DNA from 3 places in the Vibrio rhizosphaerae genome. Region 2 is predicted to be linked to each of the others. Evidence: predicted binding sites of a transcription regulator. Region 2 holds the regulator's gene; each other region holds the start of a gene.

What was found. Region 2 encodes CRP, which controls carbon source genes, mostly activating them, when cyclic AMP is high. Its sites were predicted from a motif close to TGTGANNNNNNTCACA; they were not measured.
Region 1: OCV37_RS02400 (CTP synthase) is a predicted target of CRP. The motif match lies at 4,231-4,246, and genes of this name have one in related genera.
Region 3: OCV37_RS19695 (glycogen/starch/alpha-glucan phosphorylase) is a predicted target of CRP. The motif match lies at 3,847-3,862, and genes of this name have one in related genera.

What each region holds. Positions count from the first base shown of each region.
Region 1 is NZ_AP024903.1:521,090-527,534, forward strand. Features, by position in the region: gene rlmD (23S rRNA (uracil(1939)-C(5))-methyltransferase RlmD) at 1-926, shown strand, start outside; gene relA (GTP diphosphokinase) at 1,024-3,243, shown strand; gene mazG (nucleoside triphosphate pyrophosphohydrolase) at 3,320-4,129, shown strand; gene OCV37_RS02400 (CTP synthase) at 4,331-5,971, shown strand; gene eno (phosphopyruvate hydratase) at 6,046-6,445, shown strand, end outside.
Region 2 is NZ_AP024903.1:353,690-360,134, reverse strand. Features, by position in the region: gene OCV37_RS01555 (YheU family protein) at 190-402, shown strand; gene OCV37_RS01550 (phosphoribulokinase) at 520-1,389, shown strand; gene crp (cAMP-activated global transcriptional regulator CRP) at 1,660-2,292, shown strand; gene OCV37_RS01540 (DUF1338 domain-containing protein) at 2,366-3,160, opposite strand; gene astA (arginine N-succinyltransferase) at 3,225-4,247, opposite strand; gene OCV37_RS01530 (aspartate aminotransferase family protein) at 4,353-5,564, opposite strand; gene OCV37_RS01525 (aminodeoxychorismate/anthranilate synthase component II) at 5,827-6,405, opposite strand.
Region 3 is NZ_AP024904.1:1,036,213-1,042,657, forward strand. Features, by position in the region: gene malQ (4-alpha-glucanotransferase) at 1-1,013, opposite strand, end outside; gene OCV37_RS19695 (glycogen/starch/alpha-glucan phosphorylase) at 1,127-3,580, opposite strand; gene cyoE (heme o synthase) at 4,112-4,978, opposite strand; gene cyoD (cytochrome o ubiquinol oxidase subunit IV) at 4,989-5,303, opposite strand; gene cyoC (cytochrome o ubiquinol oxidase subunit III) at 5,300-5,905, opposite strand; gene cyoB (cytochrome o ubiquinol oxidase subunit I) at 5,895-6,445, opposite strand, start outside.

The DNA of each region.
Region 1 (6,445 bases), 170 kb from region 2:
GTCGGGCCCGTTTCAGTTTGAAGTGGGACAGCGCGTCAAAGTCTCTTGCATTCGGCTTCCGTCAGAAAGGAAGCAACCGGATTGTTGATATTGAGCGTTGTGCCGTTTTGGATCCTGCACTAGAGCCACTGATTCCTCAACTCAGAGTGCTGTTTGAGTCAGTATCTCAGCCAGAGAAACTCGGTCATCTGGAATTGATTGCAGCTGATAGCGGCCCGGTCATGTTATTGCGTCTTCTTGGTGAACTGACGACATCAGATCAAGACAAGATCATGACTTTTGCGCAGCAACAGCATCTTTCCCTGTATATGATGACCGAAGCCGGTCAGCCGCGTTTACAACATGGTCATGAACCCGTCTATCGTGAGACCGGGATTGAAATTGCTTTCCGGCCCCACCATTTCATACAAATCAATCGCCATATTAATCAGAAAATGGTTGAGCAGGCCCTGTCTTGGCTGACGCTCAGTGAAGAAGATCGTGTGCTAGATTTATTCTGTGGTGTGGGTAACTTTAGTTTACCTATTGCGCGGCAGGTCAAATCACTGGTCGGGGTTGAAGGCATTGAGGAAATGGTCGTACAGGCGCGTCATAATGCGGTGCATAATCAGATTTCCAATGCTGATTTTTATCAGGCGAATCTTGAGGAAACATTGACCGGAACCGAGTGGGCGCAGGAGAAATTTGATAAAGTATTACTCGACCCGGCCAGAGCTGGTGCAAAAGGTGTGATCGATTTGCTGTCAGATTTTGGCGCTCAGCGCGTGGTTTATGTATCTTGTGATCCGGCGACGCTGGCCAGAGATAGTCAGCGCCTCTTACAGCAAGGATATCAGTTAGAGAAAGTGGGGATGTTAGATATGTTTCCTCACACCAGCCATCTGGAATCGATGGCTTTATTTATCAGACAGTCACGCCGGTCGTGAAACCGTCAGATGAGATGAACTCATCAGGAGCGTTAGGGTCGAAGTCACATAGCGATCTTCAATCAACGAACATAACACTAGGACGAAATAGAGAATAATGGTTGCGGTAAGAAACGCACATCTGAATCCAGACGAACAATTTGAACCCGAGAAGTGGATCGCCAGTATCGTGCGCGATCCTAAAATCGCGGAGCGACTAAAACAGGTTTATCGACAGATGGAACTTCTGGTCGTCGATCATCCGGCCGGGCCGCTATTGCTGTGGCGTGGTCGTGAGATGATCGAGATACTCGTCACGCTGTCGATGGACCCGGAAACCTTAGTTGCCGCGCTATTATTCCCAGTGGTATCTGGTGGATTGCTCGATGCTGAAATTTTGCAAGAACGCTATGGCAAAGACATTATCAAGTTGATTGATGGTGTTGAGGAGATGGCGGCGATCGGGCAATTGAATGTCACCATGCAAGGCAGTGAAGCGTCAACTCAGGTTGATAATGTCCGGCGGATGCTGTTAGCGATGGTGGATGATTTCCGTTGCGTGGTGATTAAGCTTGCTGAACGTATTTGTAACCTGCGGGAAGTCAAAGATCAGCCAGACGAAATCAGACGACAGGCGGCAAAAGAGTGCGCCAATATTTATGCGCCTTTGGCCAACCGTCTGGGGATCGGGCAGTTAAAGTGGGAAATGGAAGATTACGCCTTTCGTTATCAGCAACCGGATACCTACAAACAAATTGCCAAACAGTTGTCTGAACGACGGATTGTCCGCGAAAAATATATTCAAGATTTTGTGGAAGATCTGCGTGAAGAGATGCTTCTGTCCAACATTCAAGCCGAAGTCAGCGGACGTCCGAAACATATCTACAGTATCTGGCGCAAGATGCAGAAAAAGAGTCTGGCATTCGATGAGTTATTTGATGTCCGGGCGGTTCGGATTATTGCTGAAAAACTGCAGGATTGTTATGCAGCGCTAGGCGTGGTTCATACCAAATATAAACATTTACCCAGTGAATTCGATGATTACGTCGCCAACCCGAAACCCAATGGGTATCAGTCAATTCATACGGTTATTCTTGGCCCGGAAGGGAAAACCATTGAAATTCAGATTCGGACCCGTCAGATGCATGAGGAGTCCGAGTTAGGGGTTGCTGCACATTGGAAATATAAAGAAGGCAGTTCGGCCGGACACCGTGGCTATGATGAAAAAATTACGTGGTTGCGCAAGTTGCTTGACTGGCAAGAAGAAATGTCCGATTCCGGCGAAATGTTGGATGAATTGCGCAGTCAGGTATTTGATGATCGTGTTTATGCCTTTACCCCGAAAGGGGATGTGGTTGATTTGCCGATGGGGGCAACACCTCTGGACTTTGCTTACCATATCCATTCGGAAGTCGGGCATCGCTGTATCGGTGCAAAAGTCGCCGGACGTATCGTGCCATTTACTCATAAACTGACGATGGGCGATCAGGTGGAAATTATCACCGCCAAAGAACCGAATCCATCACGAGACTGGCTCAATCCTGCGTTGGGATTTGTTCACTCTGGCCGTGCCCGGGCCAAGATTAATGCTTGGTTTAGAAAGCAAAGCCGGGAGAAGAATTTAGAGGCAGGCCGGGAAATTCTGGAAACCGAACTGGCAAAAATCGGTGCGACGCTCAAAGATGCCAGCGAATATGCGCTGAAACGGTTTAATGTCAATTCACCGGATGAACTATATGTCGGCATCGGCAGCGGTGATTTACGGATTAACCAAATCGTCAATCATATCAATGCATTGGTCAACAAACCGACCGCGGAAGAAGAAGATCAGCTGGTCCTTGAAAAATTACAAGAGAAGGAACAGAAGACGACCACGCCGGCACCGAGCAAAGATGCGGTTGTCGTCGAAGGGGTTGATAATTTAATGACCCATCTGGCGCGTTGTTGTCGTCCGATTCCCGGTGATGAGATTAAAGGTTACATTACTCAGGGGCGGGGGATTTCGGTCCACCGGAGTGACTGTGAACAGCTGGAAGAGTTGATGCATCATGCGCCGGAGCGCATTATTGATACCGTTTGGGGACGCGGGCTGCTCGGGTCTTATGTTCTGACCGTTCGGGTCGAAGCGATGGAACGTGGTGGTCTGTTGAAAGACATCACGACACTGCTGGCCAATGAGAAAATTAAGGTCGCCAGTATGAAAAGCCGGACCGATCATAAACGTCAGCTCATTTATATGGATTTTGATTTGGAACTGACAAGTGTTGAAGTGCTCTCCCGGGTATGTAAACGGATTGAGCAGACGAAAGATGTTTTGTCGGTTAAACGATTGGGGTAACTTGATTCGTCAGGTTTAGTCTCACAGAAAGCGAGGGATCTCCCTCGCTTTCTCTTTAGCATAAAAAAGAGGGGTTATGTCTCATCCGATTGAACAGTTAAAGCAGATTATGGCTCGGCTCAGAGATCCTCAATCCGGTTGTCCGTGGGATCAAAAGCAGACGTTTGAAAGTATTGTGCCGCATACGGTGGAAGAAACCTATGAGGTGGTTGATGCCATTTATGCGCAAGATTGGGAAAATCTGCAAGAAGAGCTAGGGGATTTTGTTTTTCAGGCTATTTTTTACAGCCAATTGGCTCAAGAACAAGGACTATTTGATTTTGATGATGTGATTCGCGGTGTGAACGAGAAGTTGATTCGTCGTCATCCCCATGTTTTTTCTGATCAGGTATTTGACAGTGAAGCTGAGATTCGGGCCAATTGGGAGAAAGTCAAAGCGGAAGAGAAAGCTCATACAGGACGTAAAGAGCAGAGTATTTTGGATGGGGTTCCGCAATCACTCCCCGCATTGAGCCGCGCTTATAAATTGCAGACAAAATGTGCGAAGCATGGCTTTGACTGGGAGACGTTAACACCAGTCGTCGATAAAGTTCGGGAAGAGCTTGATGAAGTCATTGACGAAGTGCGTCGCTCTCCGGCAGATCCTGCTGCGATAGAAGATGAGCTGGGCGACCTGTTGTTTGCGGTGGTGAATCTGACACGTCATTTAAAGCATCACCCTGAGTCAGCGCTGACGCGTGCAAATCAAAAGTTTGCCCGGCGGTTTCAAGGGGTCGAAGCTTTGGCCGGTCAGGCAGGGAAATCACTGGATGATTATACACTCGATGAACTCGATCAATTTTGGGTACAGGTCAAGCGCCAAGAGAAAAATCAGGGTTCAGATTGAACGTTAACTGGTCATGTGAGTCTTATCCATGTGGCTCAACTCAAATGAGCTACAATTGTGCGAATTGGATTTGATTTGAAGCAAAAAAGAAAAATTGAGAGTGTGATAAGTTTCACGTTGTGGCGTTAATGGGGTTCTGGTATATTTACTTCCCGTCCAGAAGAAATCCATTTCCCTCATTCAACCAATTTCAGGTTAAACATGACGACAAAGTATATTTTTGTGACTGGCGGGGTCGTATCCTCTCTAGGTAAAGGCATTGCAGCAGCATCGCTTGCAGCGATTTTAGAAGCACGTGGTCTGAAAGTGACCCTCATGAAGCTGGATCCGTACATTAACGTTGATCCGGGCACCATGAGTCCGACTCAGCACGGTGAAGTATTCGTCACTGAAGATGGGGCGGAAACCGATCTGGATCTGGGCCATTACGAGCGCTTTATCCGGACCAAGATGACCAAGCGGAACAATTTTACCGCAGGTCGTGTGTATGCGGATGTGCTACGCAAAGAACGCCGTGGTGACTACCTCGGTGCGACCATTCAGGTGATCCCTCACATTACGAACTCGATTAAAGATCGTGTGATTGCCGGTGCTGAAGGTCACGAAGTCGCTATTGTTGAAATCGGTGGCACCGTGGGTGATATTGAGTCTCTGCCGTTCATCGAAGCGATTCGTCAGCTTGCTGTAGACATTGGTCGTGAAAATGCCATGTTTATGCATTTAACCTTAGTTCCTTATCTGGCAGCTGCCGGTGAAGTGAAAACCAAACCAACTCAGCACTCTGTCAAAGAATTACTCTCTATCGGTATTCAGCCGGATATCCTAATTTGTCGTTCTGATCGCATCATTCCTGCCAATGAGCGGAAAAAAATTGCACTGTTCTGTAATGTGGCTGAAAAAGCCGTCATCTCGATGAAAGATGTCGATTCAATTTATAAAATTCCACAACTGATTAAGTCACAGGGGCTGGATGATTTGGTTTGTTCTCGCTTCGGGATTGAAGCTCCGGAAGCAGACCTGTCTGAATGGGAACAGGTGATTTATGAAGAAGCCAATCCGACCGGTGAGGTGGTCATCGGTATGGTCGGCAAATATATTGAGTTGCCTGATGCGTATAAATCGGTCAACGAAGCTTTAAAACATGCAGGTCTGAAAAATCGTTTAAGTGTTCAGATCAAGTATGTGGATTCTCAAGATCTGGAGAATAAAGGCGTTGAATTGCTCGAAGGGTTAGATGCGATTCTGGTGCCGGGCGGATTCGGTGATCGTGGTATCGAAGGGAAGATCCTCGCGGCTCAGTATGCGCGTGAAAATAAGATCCCTTATCTGGGCATTTGTTTAGGGATGCAAGTGGCGTTGATTGAGTATGCCCGTCACGTTGCGGGGATGGAAGGTGCGCATTCAACAGAATTTAATCGTGCGACTGAATATCCTGTTGTCGGTCTGATTACCGAATGGATTGATTCTGACGGTCAGGTTGAAGAGCGTTCCGAGAAATCAGATTTAGGTGGTACGATGCGTTTGGGAGCACAATTATGTCATCTTGAAGAAGGCAGTAAAGTGCATGCATTATATGGTAGTAAAACCATTTACGAACGTCACCGTCACCGTTATGAAGTGAATAATGTACTTCGCCCTCAAATTGAAGCAGCAGGACTCAAAGTGTCTGGTTTATCTGCGGATAAAAAACTGGTTGAGGTAATTGAGAACCCTGATCACCCATGGTTTGTGGCTTCTCAGTATCACCCTGAGTTTACTTCAACACCTCGTGATGGACATCCGCTGTTTACCGGGTTTGTAAAAGCTGCTGGTGAGTACCAGCGTCGTACTATAGAGAAATAAAAGGACACGGGTAACGGTAGGGAATACGGTTACCCTATAGGTTTGACATTTAAATTCAAAGAGAGGAAACATTAATGTCTAAGATCGTTAAAATTCTAGGTCGTGAAATCATCGACTCTCGCGGAAACCCAACTGTAGAAGCTGAAGTCCACCTAGAAGGCGGTTTCGTAGGTATGGCTGCTGCACCATCTGGTGCATCTACTGGCTCTCGTGAAGCGCTTGAGCTTCGTGATGGTGATAAGTCTCGTTTCCTGGGTAAAGGGGTTCTGAAAGCTGTTGAAGCAGTCAATGGCCCAATTGCTGAAGCGCTGATTGGTAAAGATGCAAAAGATCAAGCAGCTATCGACCAAGTGATGATTGATCTGGATGGTACAGAAAACAAATCTAAGTTCGGTGCTAACGCGATTCTGGCTGTTTCTCTGGCAAACGCAAAAGCAGCTGCGGCTGCAAAAGGCATGCCTCTGTACGAGCACA
Region 2 (6,445 bases):
TCTCTTCGCCAACGACGCCCGAGCACACTGAGCAACCTGATCAGTGTTCTTGGGCTTTGCCTAAGTCACGTCGCAAACATTATTCGATATTTGCGTGTAAAATCATGATTATTGCGCAACATCATGCAAAATCCGTTAAGATACACGCTATTCATTCATCCCAGAGTGATCGTATAAAAGGTCATCATTATGATTATTCCTTGGCAAACGCTCGAACCAGACACACTCAATAACCTGATCCGAGAGTTTATTCTCCGGGAAGGAACTGACTACGGTGAGCATGAAATCTCGCTTGAAGAGAAAGTCGCTCAGGTCAAACAACAAATTCAGTCCGGAGAAGCCGTTATTGTTTATTCCGAACTTCACGAATCTGTTGATATTCAACAAAACAGATATCGTTAATTCATGAATTGTCCGGTGACAGCACCAATTTCCGTGATATAGTGAAATCGATTTCTCGATAACACTTTCGAGAAATTGATTGAGTGAACGACAAGGAATGATAAGACAAGGTATGTCATGTCAGCAAAACATCCGATTATCGCAGTAACCGGCTCATCAGGAGCCGGAACGACAACGACTTCTGAGGCTTTTCGCAAAATGTTTAACATGATGCGGATTAAGCCGGCTTGGGTTGAAGGGGACAGTTTCCACCGCTTCACCAGACCGGAAATGGATGTCGAAATCCGTAAAGCCAGAGAACAGGGCCGCCATATCAGCTATTTCGGCCCCCAAGCAAATGATTTTCCGGCTTTAGAGGAGTTTTTCCGGGAATATGGCCGTACCGGCACGGGAAAAATTCGCCGTTACCTGCATACATTTGATGAAGCGGTTCCCTATAATCAGATGCCGGGAACATTTACGCCTTGGCAAGATCTCCCCAATGATACCAATGTCCTCTTTTATGAAGGACTTCACGGCGGAGTTGTTGACGGTGAAACCAATGTGTCCCAACATGTTGATTTTCTCATTGGCATGGTGCCGATCGTCAATCTGGAGTGGATTCAAAAATATGTCCGGGATACCCGGGATCGAGGCCATTCCAGAGAAGCAGTAATGGATTCGATCGTTCGCTCCATGGATGATTACTTAAATTACATTACGCCCCAATTTTCCCGGACACACATTAACTTTCAGCGAGTTCCGACCGTCGATACATCGAATCCGCTGAGTGCAAAAGGGATTCCGAGTCTGGATGAAAGTTTTGTCGTCATCCGCTTACTAGGCATCAAAAAAGTTGATTTCCCTTATCTATTGGCAATGATTGATGGCTCTTTTATGTCATGTCATAACACAATTGTTGTTCCTGGCGGAAAAATGAGCTTTGCGATGGAGTTGATTGTCCGTCCGATTCTCCAGCAGTTGATCGAGACGGGAAAAATTGGCTAGACACGAATTGGGCTCTTTAGTTCCTATACCGTGATAATGCGCACGTTTTTGCGTACTAAATCACGGTCATGACACGATTAAAGTCAAGAAATTGTGTAAGAAAAAGGATACTATTTGATACCGAAACAGAAGACAACTTGCAGGCTTTCTCAAGTGCTTTTATGCTAAGTATTCAGTTCCGAGACATGTGTAGTTTAAACGTGTTCAGTTCAAAAGCTTTGCGAAAACATGGAAAGCAGCAAGCATACCCTGCAGAGGAAGAGAGATATTATGGTTCTAGGTAAACCTCAAACCGATCCAACATTAGAGTGGTTTCTTTCACATTGTCACATACATAAATACCCTTCAAAGAGTACGCTGATTCATGCAGGCGAAAAAGCGGAAACGCTTTACTACATCGTGAAGGGATCTGTTGCTGTTCTGATCAAGGATGAAGAAGGAAAAGAAATGATCCTTTCTTATCTCAATCAGGGTGACTTCATCGGTGAACTTGGTTTATTCGAAGAAGGTCAAGAACGGACAGCTTGGGTCAGAGCGAAATCTCCCTGCGAAGTTGCAGAAATTTCCTTCAAAAAATTCCGTCAGTTAATTCAGGTCAACCCAGATATTCTGATGCGTCTGGCAGGACAAATGGCAAGCCGCCTGCAAGTCACTAGCCAAAAAGTTGGTGATCTGGCGTTTCTGGATGTGACTGGTCGTATTGCACAGACGCTGTTAAATCTGGCAAAACAACCCGATGCAATGACGCATCCAGACGGTATGCAAATCAAAATTACTCGTCAGGAGATCGGCCAGATCGTCGGCTGTTCTCGTGAAACCGTTGGCCGCATCTTGAAAATGCTCGAAGAGCAGAACCTTATTTCAGCCCACGGGAAAACCATTGTTGTTTACGGTACAAGATAATTTTTATGCTTGCGCCGACAAAAGAGCCATCCTTGTGATGGCTCTTTTATTTACGACAATAACGCATGACATATCACTGCGCGTTGGTACTCTCAAAGATCTTATCCGCTGAAGCTTCGACAAACCCGGGATATAAGATGCCATTTGCCATCGGATACCGTTTGGCGAATTCATAAAAACCACCGGGAACTAACAACTCGGCTTCATCGAATTCAACCACAACCCGGTCCGCCATAGTCGATGACTGTTCCAGAAATAACTCGGGCGAGCCCTTCACTTCGCCTCCGGATGAATTGATCACAAATCCCTGTTGGTGTAGATAAGCATTCACCTCCGCAACCTGATGAAAACGAGCCAGTTGATTGACGCTCACCGTAAAATGGTTGGCGCCATAACCATGTGCTGCCACCCAAGCGGCGTATTCACTTTCCTCCGCCAACAGATAATACTGCTCGAGTGAAATCGGCCATAAACGCCCACCATAAAGAAAATCAGCATCAGCAACCATTTCGGCTCGGACATGAGAAACCAGACTTCTCACGATCTTTTGCAACGATTCGGAGCAGCGTTCAACTTCTAACTCACTGATGAAGACTTTCGGTAACTGAGAGTCCGGATGTTCAAAGTGCTGCGCCGCTAATTTCTTTTGCTCAAATTGATAGTGCCCTTTCGACACATACCCCAGTCGTACAAAAGGCGCAGCTATCACCTCAAGGTTTATGGGTGACACATTAAATGTTCGTAACGCAATATGATCATTATTCAGCGGCTTCTTATCCTGAAGTAGTTGGTGAATCCGCTGTGCTGATGGGCAAAGTCTGGTTGTATAATCTTGCCATAAGGCGGCAAACAGTGAGTTCGGCGTCATAGCGCCTCCTTCTTTATCAATTATCTTGGGCTATCATCACGTCCTTGTTTCCTGATTCAACGGATTAACGAATCATCAGAAAACGGACCCGATCACCAGACTGAATCAACAGAGCCTGAGCAACTTCAGGCGTGATGATCACAGTCTCAGATTCCGGATGAAAATCGACCTCGGCAATCGTCGCCCGGAAAAATTCAAATGAAGTATTACTGAGTATGACTTTTTGTTGGCTCTGATGTTGCGCCACTTTCACCGTTGCAGAGACAGAATGCCTCACCGATTCAATATGGCGTAAATCACATTCAACCGTCGGGCCCGCATCAAAAATATCGACATAATTACGACAGGTGAAACCTTCCTCTTCCAACAATTTTAAAGCCGGTTTGGTCTTGTCGTGCACCTGCCCTATCACGGCTTGAGCTTCAGGGCTGAGCAGGTTGATATAAATCGGTAATTTGGGCATCAGTTCAGCGATAAAGCCTTTATGGCCCGAGCCGGTCAAATAATCAGCCAAAGAAAAATCGATCGAAAAAAAATGTTCCTGCAACCATTGCCAGAACGGAGAATTCCCCTGCTCATCAGACACCCCTCTCATTTCAGCAATAATTGTCTGAGCAAAGCGTTCCCGGTGTTCCGCCAGCATCAGAAAGCGGCATTTTGACATCAAGCGTCCGTTAAGACCGGCGCGAAATTCAGGCAAAAGAAATAGAGTACAGAGTTCAGAACACCCGGTATAGTTATTCCCCAGTGTCAGTAATTTCACGATTTTGTTGACGCCCAAACGTCGGGAAGAATGAAGAATGGTACTGATATGATAAGAGTAAGACGGGGTATCCCAGCCGACGTAAGCTTCAATTGCGGTCGTACCAGCAATCCGACCACTGTCACTATCGACCCCAACCATCAGATAACTTTCATCAGTCGGTGACTGAATGTCCGACTTTGCAAAACTTGCTTCTGAATGTTCAATGCGATGAGACAACAACGCTTCATTGACAGGTAATGAGGTAAAACCATAACCCGATTCTATCGCACAATGGTAGAGCGCATTATAGTCAGTCATTGTTATGGGACGAACCACAAGCATGGATACCTCTCCCTGAAAACCTGAGTTCGAAATGAAACCAGTCTGACTATAAGCATAGCTCAGGATCATGACGAACCTGAGCTAAAGTTAAAACTAAGTTTTAAACTAAGTTAATGATGCGATGGCTTTTTCCAGTCGTGACAGGCCTTCCTGAATATCGACATCCTCAATCACCAGAGACGGCGTGAAACGAACCACATTCGGTCCGGCAACCAATACGAGTAGTCCTGCTTTGCCCGCAGCCTGTAGAATATCACGCGCTCGGCCATGCCAAGCTTCTGTCAACTCAGCACCGAGTAATAACCCTTTACCCCGGATCTCACTGAATATCGGATATTTGCCATTAATCCGTTCCAATCCCTCACGAAACAGCTGCTCTTTTTCTTTGACCCCTTGCAGAACCTCAGGCTGAGAAGTGATATTGACGACCGCTTCGGCAACCGCACAAGCCAGTGGATTCCCCCCATACGTTGAGCCATGCACCCCGACCTTAAAGTGAGATGCAATGGCTGTCGTCGTCAGCATCGCACCAATCGGAAATCCGCCACCCAGCGATTTTGCCGTACTGAGAATATCCGGTGTCACTCCCGTCCCCTGATAGGCATAGAAATCACCGGTCCGACCGTTACCTGTCTGCACTTCATCAAAAATTAATAATGCATTGTGTTCATCACACAGCGCTCTGACTGCCTGAATGAATTCCGCTGTCGGAGAAATAATGCCCCCTTCGCCCTGTAGCGGCTCCATCATCACCGCGCATGTCCGCTCTGAAATCTGAGCTTTAAATGCAGCTAAGTCATTATAAGGCAGGTGAACCACATCCGAAGGTTTCGGCCCAAAACCATCTGAGTAAGACGATTGTCCGCCAACGGTGACGGTAAAAAATGTCCGGCCATGAAAGCCCTGTTTAAAGGCGATGATTTCCGATTTTTCCGGACCATAATTATCCGCAGCCCAACGACGTGCCAGCTTCAATGCAGCTTCATTCGCTTCAGCCCCGGAGTTGGCAAAAAAAACTTTCTCGGCAAAACTCAGCTCAGTCAGTTTTTTTGCCAACCGCAATGCCGGTTCATTCGTCATCACATTACTCAAATGCCAAAGTTTCTGTGCTTGCTCCGTTAAGGCTTCAACCATAGCTGGATGACAATGCCCCAGACAACTCACTGCGATTCCCCCGGCAAAATCGATATATTCATGATCAGCCTGATCCCACAACCGGGACCCTTTTCCTTTCACCGGAATCACTTCCATCGGGCTGTAACAAGGCACCATCACCTCATCAAACTGTGCCCGTTCAACATTATTCTGTGTAGCCATTCACACTCCCTCTCCGCTCGTGAGCTTACAACCACCTCATCCAAATATTCACCAGTATAGATGATCTGATCATTCTGACCGTATTTCTATCATTACAGATACGATTCACTCAATATCTATGGACAATATTTCTACCCATAGACCATATCATTGACCTTGATACTTGTCAGATGATTCTGTCACGACACATTCTATATGTATAATTATGCAATAAAAATGATTTTTTATTTAATTTTATCAGAGAGGCAACTGAACCATATGCTCAACGGCGTAAGAAGTTCGCCAGCAACGCATGCCCTTGTTCAGTTTTTATCGATTCCGGATGAAACTGCACCGCATCAATAGGCAAAGTCCGATGCTGGTATCCCATGATCTCATCGACAGCGCCTTCATCCGTTTCAGTCCAGGCGGTGATGTCAAAACAGTCCGGTAAGCTCTGCCGCTCAACAACCAAAGAGTGATAGCGAGTGACCGTTAACGGATGATTTAAACCATGAAATAGTCCCTGACCACTGTGGCAAATCGATGAAACTTTACCGTGCATCACTTGTTTGGCGCGAACAACCTTTGCCCCAAAAGCCTGTGCAATTGCCTGATGACCGAGACAAACCCCCAACAAAGGAAGCTGACCAGCGAAATGCTTGACGACATCAAGGGAGATCCCTGCTTCATTGGGCGTACAGGGTCCCGGAGAAATCACCAGATGAGAAGGATTCAGTGAGGTAATTCCGGCAATATCAATCTGGTCATTACGAACGACGTTGACTTCCACCCCCAGCTCACAGAAATACTGATACAGGTTATAAGTAAACGAATCATAATTATCAATAATGAGTAACATGAAGATCCTACGTCAAACGCCTGCCGAAAATCAGGTCGCT
Region 3 (6,445 bases), on a different replicon from region 2:
CACAGGTCAGCATGAATCGCGTCAAAGGCGGCCTGAGAGAGTAAAGACTCACCGCCTTGCGCAACAAAATCATGAAATGCCTGTCCGCGTTCAGTCAATATGTCCAAATGCTGATGTTTAAAAGTCTCATAGAGCAGCGGCAGAATTTCCATTTTCAGTGCGGCAACATCGGTATACTGAACCCATTCACTGGCTCTTACTGCACTCAGGCGTTGACAGAAATCGGGGCTCGCGATCTGTTGCTGGGCCTGTGGGCAGCCACTCAATTCAGGAATCGCATTCACATCAATGTATAAAAGATTAATCCAACGGCGAGAAGAAGGGCTGTAAGGGCTGGCACTTTCAGGATAAGCAGGAAACAAGGCATGGATCGGATTTAAGCCGACAAAATTTGCGCCCAATTCAGCCATCTTGATCACAAGTTGTTTCAAGTCACCAAAATCACCGATCCCCCAGTTCTGTTGCGAACGCAAGGTATACAACTGCACGCTGGGGCCCCATAATTTCTCACCCTGCTGCAATGCCGGTTGCTTGAAACAGGCAGGTGGTGCCACAATAATTCTGGTCTGATAAGGCGTCTGACGTCCTTTCCGTAATACCGATAAAGTGTGATAGCCAAGAGGCAGTACCGTCGATAAAGAAAACACCAGCGGCCCGCCTTCATCCCGCTCATCTCTGACAATCTGGGACTGAAGATACCCTTCGTAGCGTTCTCCCTGCTCGGTTTCCAGCGTCCACTGAAACTCACTTTCTCTTGCACTACTGCCGAGATACAACGGCACTTCAATCACCTGATCAGCCTGACCAAACAAAACCGGCTCCAGAATCGGCTGTTTATGAATTCTCTCAGCTGAGTGAAGTAATGCCTCCTGTGACTGCGTGTCATAACCCAACGCATTGAGTAAATATTCAATCGTTTGGCGACTGACAACGGCTTCTTTCCCTAAATTACTGGTATAGCGATCAGCAATCCCCGCCTGATGGGCGACCGCCAATAAGCGGTCTTGTTCAATTTCCATGACAGCCCTCCTGATATAGAAGTGGTGACATGCTGAGTCACCGTCCGCGTCCGATGGTCAGCCGTTCGTTAACGTCACAACAGCCACCGGCATCCCACACCATCGCCTTAGCGTGGAACCGATTGAAGCTTCCATATCTGATCAACATAATCACGAATACTTCGATCAGAACTGAATTTGCCAACCAGGGCGGTATTCAATATGGCTTTTTTCGCCCACCCCGCCACATCGCGATACTGCACATCAATCTGACGATGAGCCTCAATATAAGCGGCAAAATCAGCAAGTACCAAATAAGGGTCTCCGCCATCTAAAAGGCTTTCATAGGTGGCTCTGAGCTTTCTCGGCTCTCCGGGGGTAAATTCTTCACCGATCAATAAATCAAGCGAAGCTTTCAGCAACGGATCAGCATTGTAGTAGTCAAACGGGTTGTATCCACTGGCTCTGAGGCGATTCACGTCTTCAACTTCCAGCCCGAAAATATAGATATTCTCATCACCAACTTCTTCACGGATTTCAACGTTGGCCCCATCCATCGTGCCGATGGTCAACGCACCATTGAGCGCCATTTTCATATTCCCGGTCCCGGACGCTTCTTTCCCTGCCGTTGAGATCTGTTCGGAAACATCCGCTGCCGGAATGATAATCTCAGCCATACTGACCCGATAATCAGGAATGAACACCACTTTTAATTTGTCGTTCACCCGTTCATCATGGTTGATCTTTTCTGCGATCTTATTAATTGCGTAGATAATTTCTTTGGCAAGGTAATAACCCGGTGCCGCTTTGGCGGCAAAAATAAACACCCGGGGCACCATGTCAAAATCAGGCTGATTCAGTAAACGGTGATAAAGCGAAAGAATATGCAGCATATTCAAATGTTGACGCTTATATTCATGCAGCCGTTTAATCTGCACATCAAAAATCGCGTCGGTATTCAGTTCAATATCCATATGGGTTTTGACCCACTTGGCCAGACGCACTTTGTTGTCTTTCTTGACGGCCATAAAGGCTTTCTGAAACGCATTATCATCGGCCCATTGAGAGAGTTGCGCCAATTCATCCAGCGCAACAGGCCAGTGGTCTCCTATTTTTTCAGTAATCAGGTGGGATAGTCCCGGATTACAATACTGGAGCCAGCGACGAGGTGTGATGCCATTGGTGACATTCATCAACCGATTTGGATAGAGTTCATCAAATTCAGGAAACAGGTCTTGTTTGACCAGCGCTGAATGGAGCGCAGCCACACCATTGACCGCATAAGACCCCACGACACAAAGATTAGCCATTCTTACCATCCGGTGAAATCCTTCCTGAATGATGGAGAGCTTTTGTTGCTTATCCCCATCACCGGGCCATTTTTCCCGAACCTCCTGCAAGAAGCGGTGATTAATCTCGTAGATGATTTCCATATGACGTGGCAACAAACGCTGAATCAATGCTTCATCCCATGTTTCTAATGCTTCAGGTAACAAGGTATGGTTGGTATAGGCGAATGTCTGACTACAGATACCCCATGCATCCTCCCAAGACATCGCTTGTTCATCGATAAAAATTCGCATCAACTCAGGAATGGCGATCGCCGGGTGGGTATCATTGAGTTGGATCGTTTCATACTGAGGTAACTCCGACAATGAATGCCCGGCTGCTTCATGACGACGAAGAATGTCACGCACCGAAGCCGCGCTGTGAAAATACTGCTGCATCAAACGCAGTGTCTTGCCTTTTTCATGATTATCATTCGGATAGAGCACTTTGGTTATGTTGCCGGCATCAATCAAGGCGTGCTGTGCCTCAAAGTAGTTGCCATTATTGAAACTTTCTAAAGAGAATGGCGCAATCGCCCGACACTCCCATAAACGCAGCGGATATACCGTTTCACTTTTATAGCCGACGACAGGAATGTCCCATGGCATTCCCATCACCGTCATGCCCGGAATCCATTTTCTTTTTTCCTGTCCATCGACCGTTTCGTTAGTGACATAGCCGTAAAAGCCAATTTCCTGTGCCAGTTCCGGCCGTGCCACTTCCCACGGATAGCCTTCGATCCCACCCCACGCATCCGGCGCTTCTTTTTGATGGCACGCATCAAATGACTGTTTAAACAGCCCATATTCATAGTGCAGCCCATAGCCAACGGAAGGGAATTCCTGAGCAGCCAGAGAATCCATAAAACAAGCAGCCAGACGCCCTAACCCGCCATTACCCAGTGAGGGATCCCGTTCTTCTTCAAGCAAGTCACTTAAATCAAGTCCCAATTCAGCCACGGCATCGCCAATGGCCTCATAAACGCCCATATTGAGTAAGTTATTACCGGTCAGACGACCAATCAGAAATTCCAGAGAAAGATAATTGACACTTTTCGCATTCAGAATCCGTTCATCCTGCTCTGTTTCTAGTAGATCAAATGTGGTGAGTTCTGCCAACGCCCGGGACATGGCCAAATACCAAGAACGCTTGGTCGCATGTTCAACGGTAGTTGCATAGGTTGATGTCAGATGACGCTTTACATTCTCCAGAAACAGCGTCTTATCAAATGACTTCTGCAATACTGCTTTCATCGTAACCCCTCCCAAACAGGTAACGAGCTGACTGAAATCCGTCTCTGCCAGTACTGACTGGGCTCAAGAAACGTTGGATACGAAGAAACTGTCGCAGTCACTTCCTCTCAGTCATGAAAATCATATGGTATACAGCCGTCTTACCAAGTTGAGGTGTGATACATATCAACTTCTGTGTTGAACATGACTCACAATACCTTTAGATAGTAACCTTAGTCGTTAAATTGAACTCCTTGCGTCTTTTTCAGTGGATAATGTCTACAAAAAGTGACAATAATCACATATTGATAACATAACATCTGACCAAAGCACCAGCGATATGATTATTTTTTCGTCATTTTTTCTCTCAACCAGACAAAAGTGATGTATTCCAATGTAACGACACGGGTATGTAAGTAAATACTTACAATCAGTAGAAAGCTATCCGGAAAAGAGTATGAGCAAAGAAATGAAGGGAATGTTATGCAAGGTGATAAAAATAAAGGCATCCAATGATGCCTTTATGATTTGCAGAAGATGTGTGCACTATCGCTAGAAACTCAGCGGGAGCAGCTCAACGCCGAGGACGGCACTGAAACTCATCACCACAATGAGCGAGTGTTTAAACACCGTTTTCGACCATGCTTCAAAGTTATCCGCGGTCATACGACGGAATGTAACACGGGTCCACATAAAGCAAACTGCCGAGGCCACCACCAGATATTCATAACCGGTGTTTCCGACAAGGTATAACCCCAACGCAACAGCATTAAATGCGATCACATAGGCCATCATATGCTTGCGCGCCTTATCGATCCCGGCCACGACCGGCAGCACAGGAATTCCCGCCTGACGATAGTCCTGAAGTCGGAACATCGCAATCGCATAGGAGTGAGGCATCTGCCAGAGGCAGAATAAGCTAAACAATAGCACGCCTTCCAGACTGACATAATTCGTCACTGCGAGATAGCCAGCCAACGGCGGCACCGCCCCAGAAATACTCCCGACCAATGTGCCGTAGACTGACGTCCGCTTGTACCACATCGTATAAAAGAAGACATAGAAGACATAACCCAATAAAACCACAACGGCGGTCAGTGGGTTTGTCTGTTGGTACAAGAGCGCTGTTCCAGCGAGTAATAAGACGATGGCGTAGATAAATGCATGATCAACATTAATCTCACCACGCACCAATAATCTCTGACTGGTACGTGCCATTTTGCTATCGATATCACGGTCAAAAATATTATTAATGACACACCCTGACGCGATGATCAAAGCCACCCCGGCAAGCGTACAAAGCAGTAACATTGATGAGGCTGATTCCGCTTTGGCTGCGAGAAAAAATCCCGCAGCCGTAGAGATCAGGTTACCCACGATAATGCCTGGTTTGGTGATCGATAGATACCCTTTAATCATCAGCCTGCGCCTACATCATCATATTGATGTTTAGGTTCCACATAATCCAGATAGAACCAGCGATCAGAATCAGAACAACAATCGCAGAAAACACCAGTGAAATGAAATTCCAGCGACCTTCACTCGTCTTGGTTTCCATATGCAGGAAGTAGACAAAATGAACAATCACCTGAACAATGGCGCAACCGAACAGAACAGCAAATGTTGTTCCGGTCGAGAGGCTTTGTGTCGCAGCATAGTAAAAAGGAATAATCGTTAAGATCAGAGAGGCAACGAAGCCAATCACATATCCCTTCACTCCTGAGTCAGCGTGTTGGTTACTCATGATGTCACCCCAACTAAATAAACGAATGTAAATACACAAATCCAGACGATATCAAGGAAGTGCCAGAACAAGCTCAGACAGCCGAACCGAGTTTCGATCATGTCGGTCAAACCTTTGGTATTCAATTGCCAGAAACAAACAAACAACCAAATCAAACCAAAGGTCACGTGAAGACCATGCGTTCCAACCAAGGTGAAGAATGCAGACAGGAACGCACTGCGATCCGGGCCATAGCCTTCAACAATCAGATGGTGGAATTCATAGATTTCCATACCGATAAAGCCAGCCCCGAACAAGAAGGTAATCACCAACCACAATTTCAGGGCACCAATTTGTTTGCGTTTCATCGCAATCATGCCAAAGCCAAACGTAATACTACTGAGCAGCAGTAACATGGTTTCGACAAAAACAAATGGCAACTCAAAGATTTCTTTACCGCTGGGGCCACCAGCGGTTGCATTGGCAAGCACTGCATAAGTTGCAAACAACGTTGCAAACAAAATACAGTCACTCATCAAGTAAATCCAAAAACCGAATAACTTGTTACCACCGGTGTCATGGTGGTGATCATGCGCATGATCTGCGGCAGAATTAGCCTGCATAGTTCACCTCCATATCATCTTTCGATTGAGAGTCCGCCTTTGCTTTCGCAACCTTAGCGCGGTGTTCATCTTCAATCGCTTTGATTTCATCCACCTGAACATAGTAATCAACATCATCGTTAAAGCTATGCCAGATACTTGTTACAACGATACCGATAAAGCCGATAGCCGCGAGCCACCAGATATACCAAATCATTGCGAAACCAAAGACCAGAGACCATGCAGAGACGTACATCCCTGTCGGAGTGTTTTTCGGCATATGAATCGGTTCATATTCGACTTCTTTATCAAGCGAATGCTCACCTTTTTGCTTCTGATACCAGAATGCATCGATTTCATCCCCTTTCGGAATCACCGCAAAGTTATAAAACGGTGGTGGAGAAGATGTCGACCATTCCAATGTACGGCCATCCCAAGGGTCGCCAGTCACATCACGGTTTTGTTCCCGGTCTCTGATACTGACAACAATCTGCGTCACCTGACACAGCACCCCGAGCGCAACAATCGCAGTACCGACGGCTGCCGTCGCAAGCAGTGGGA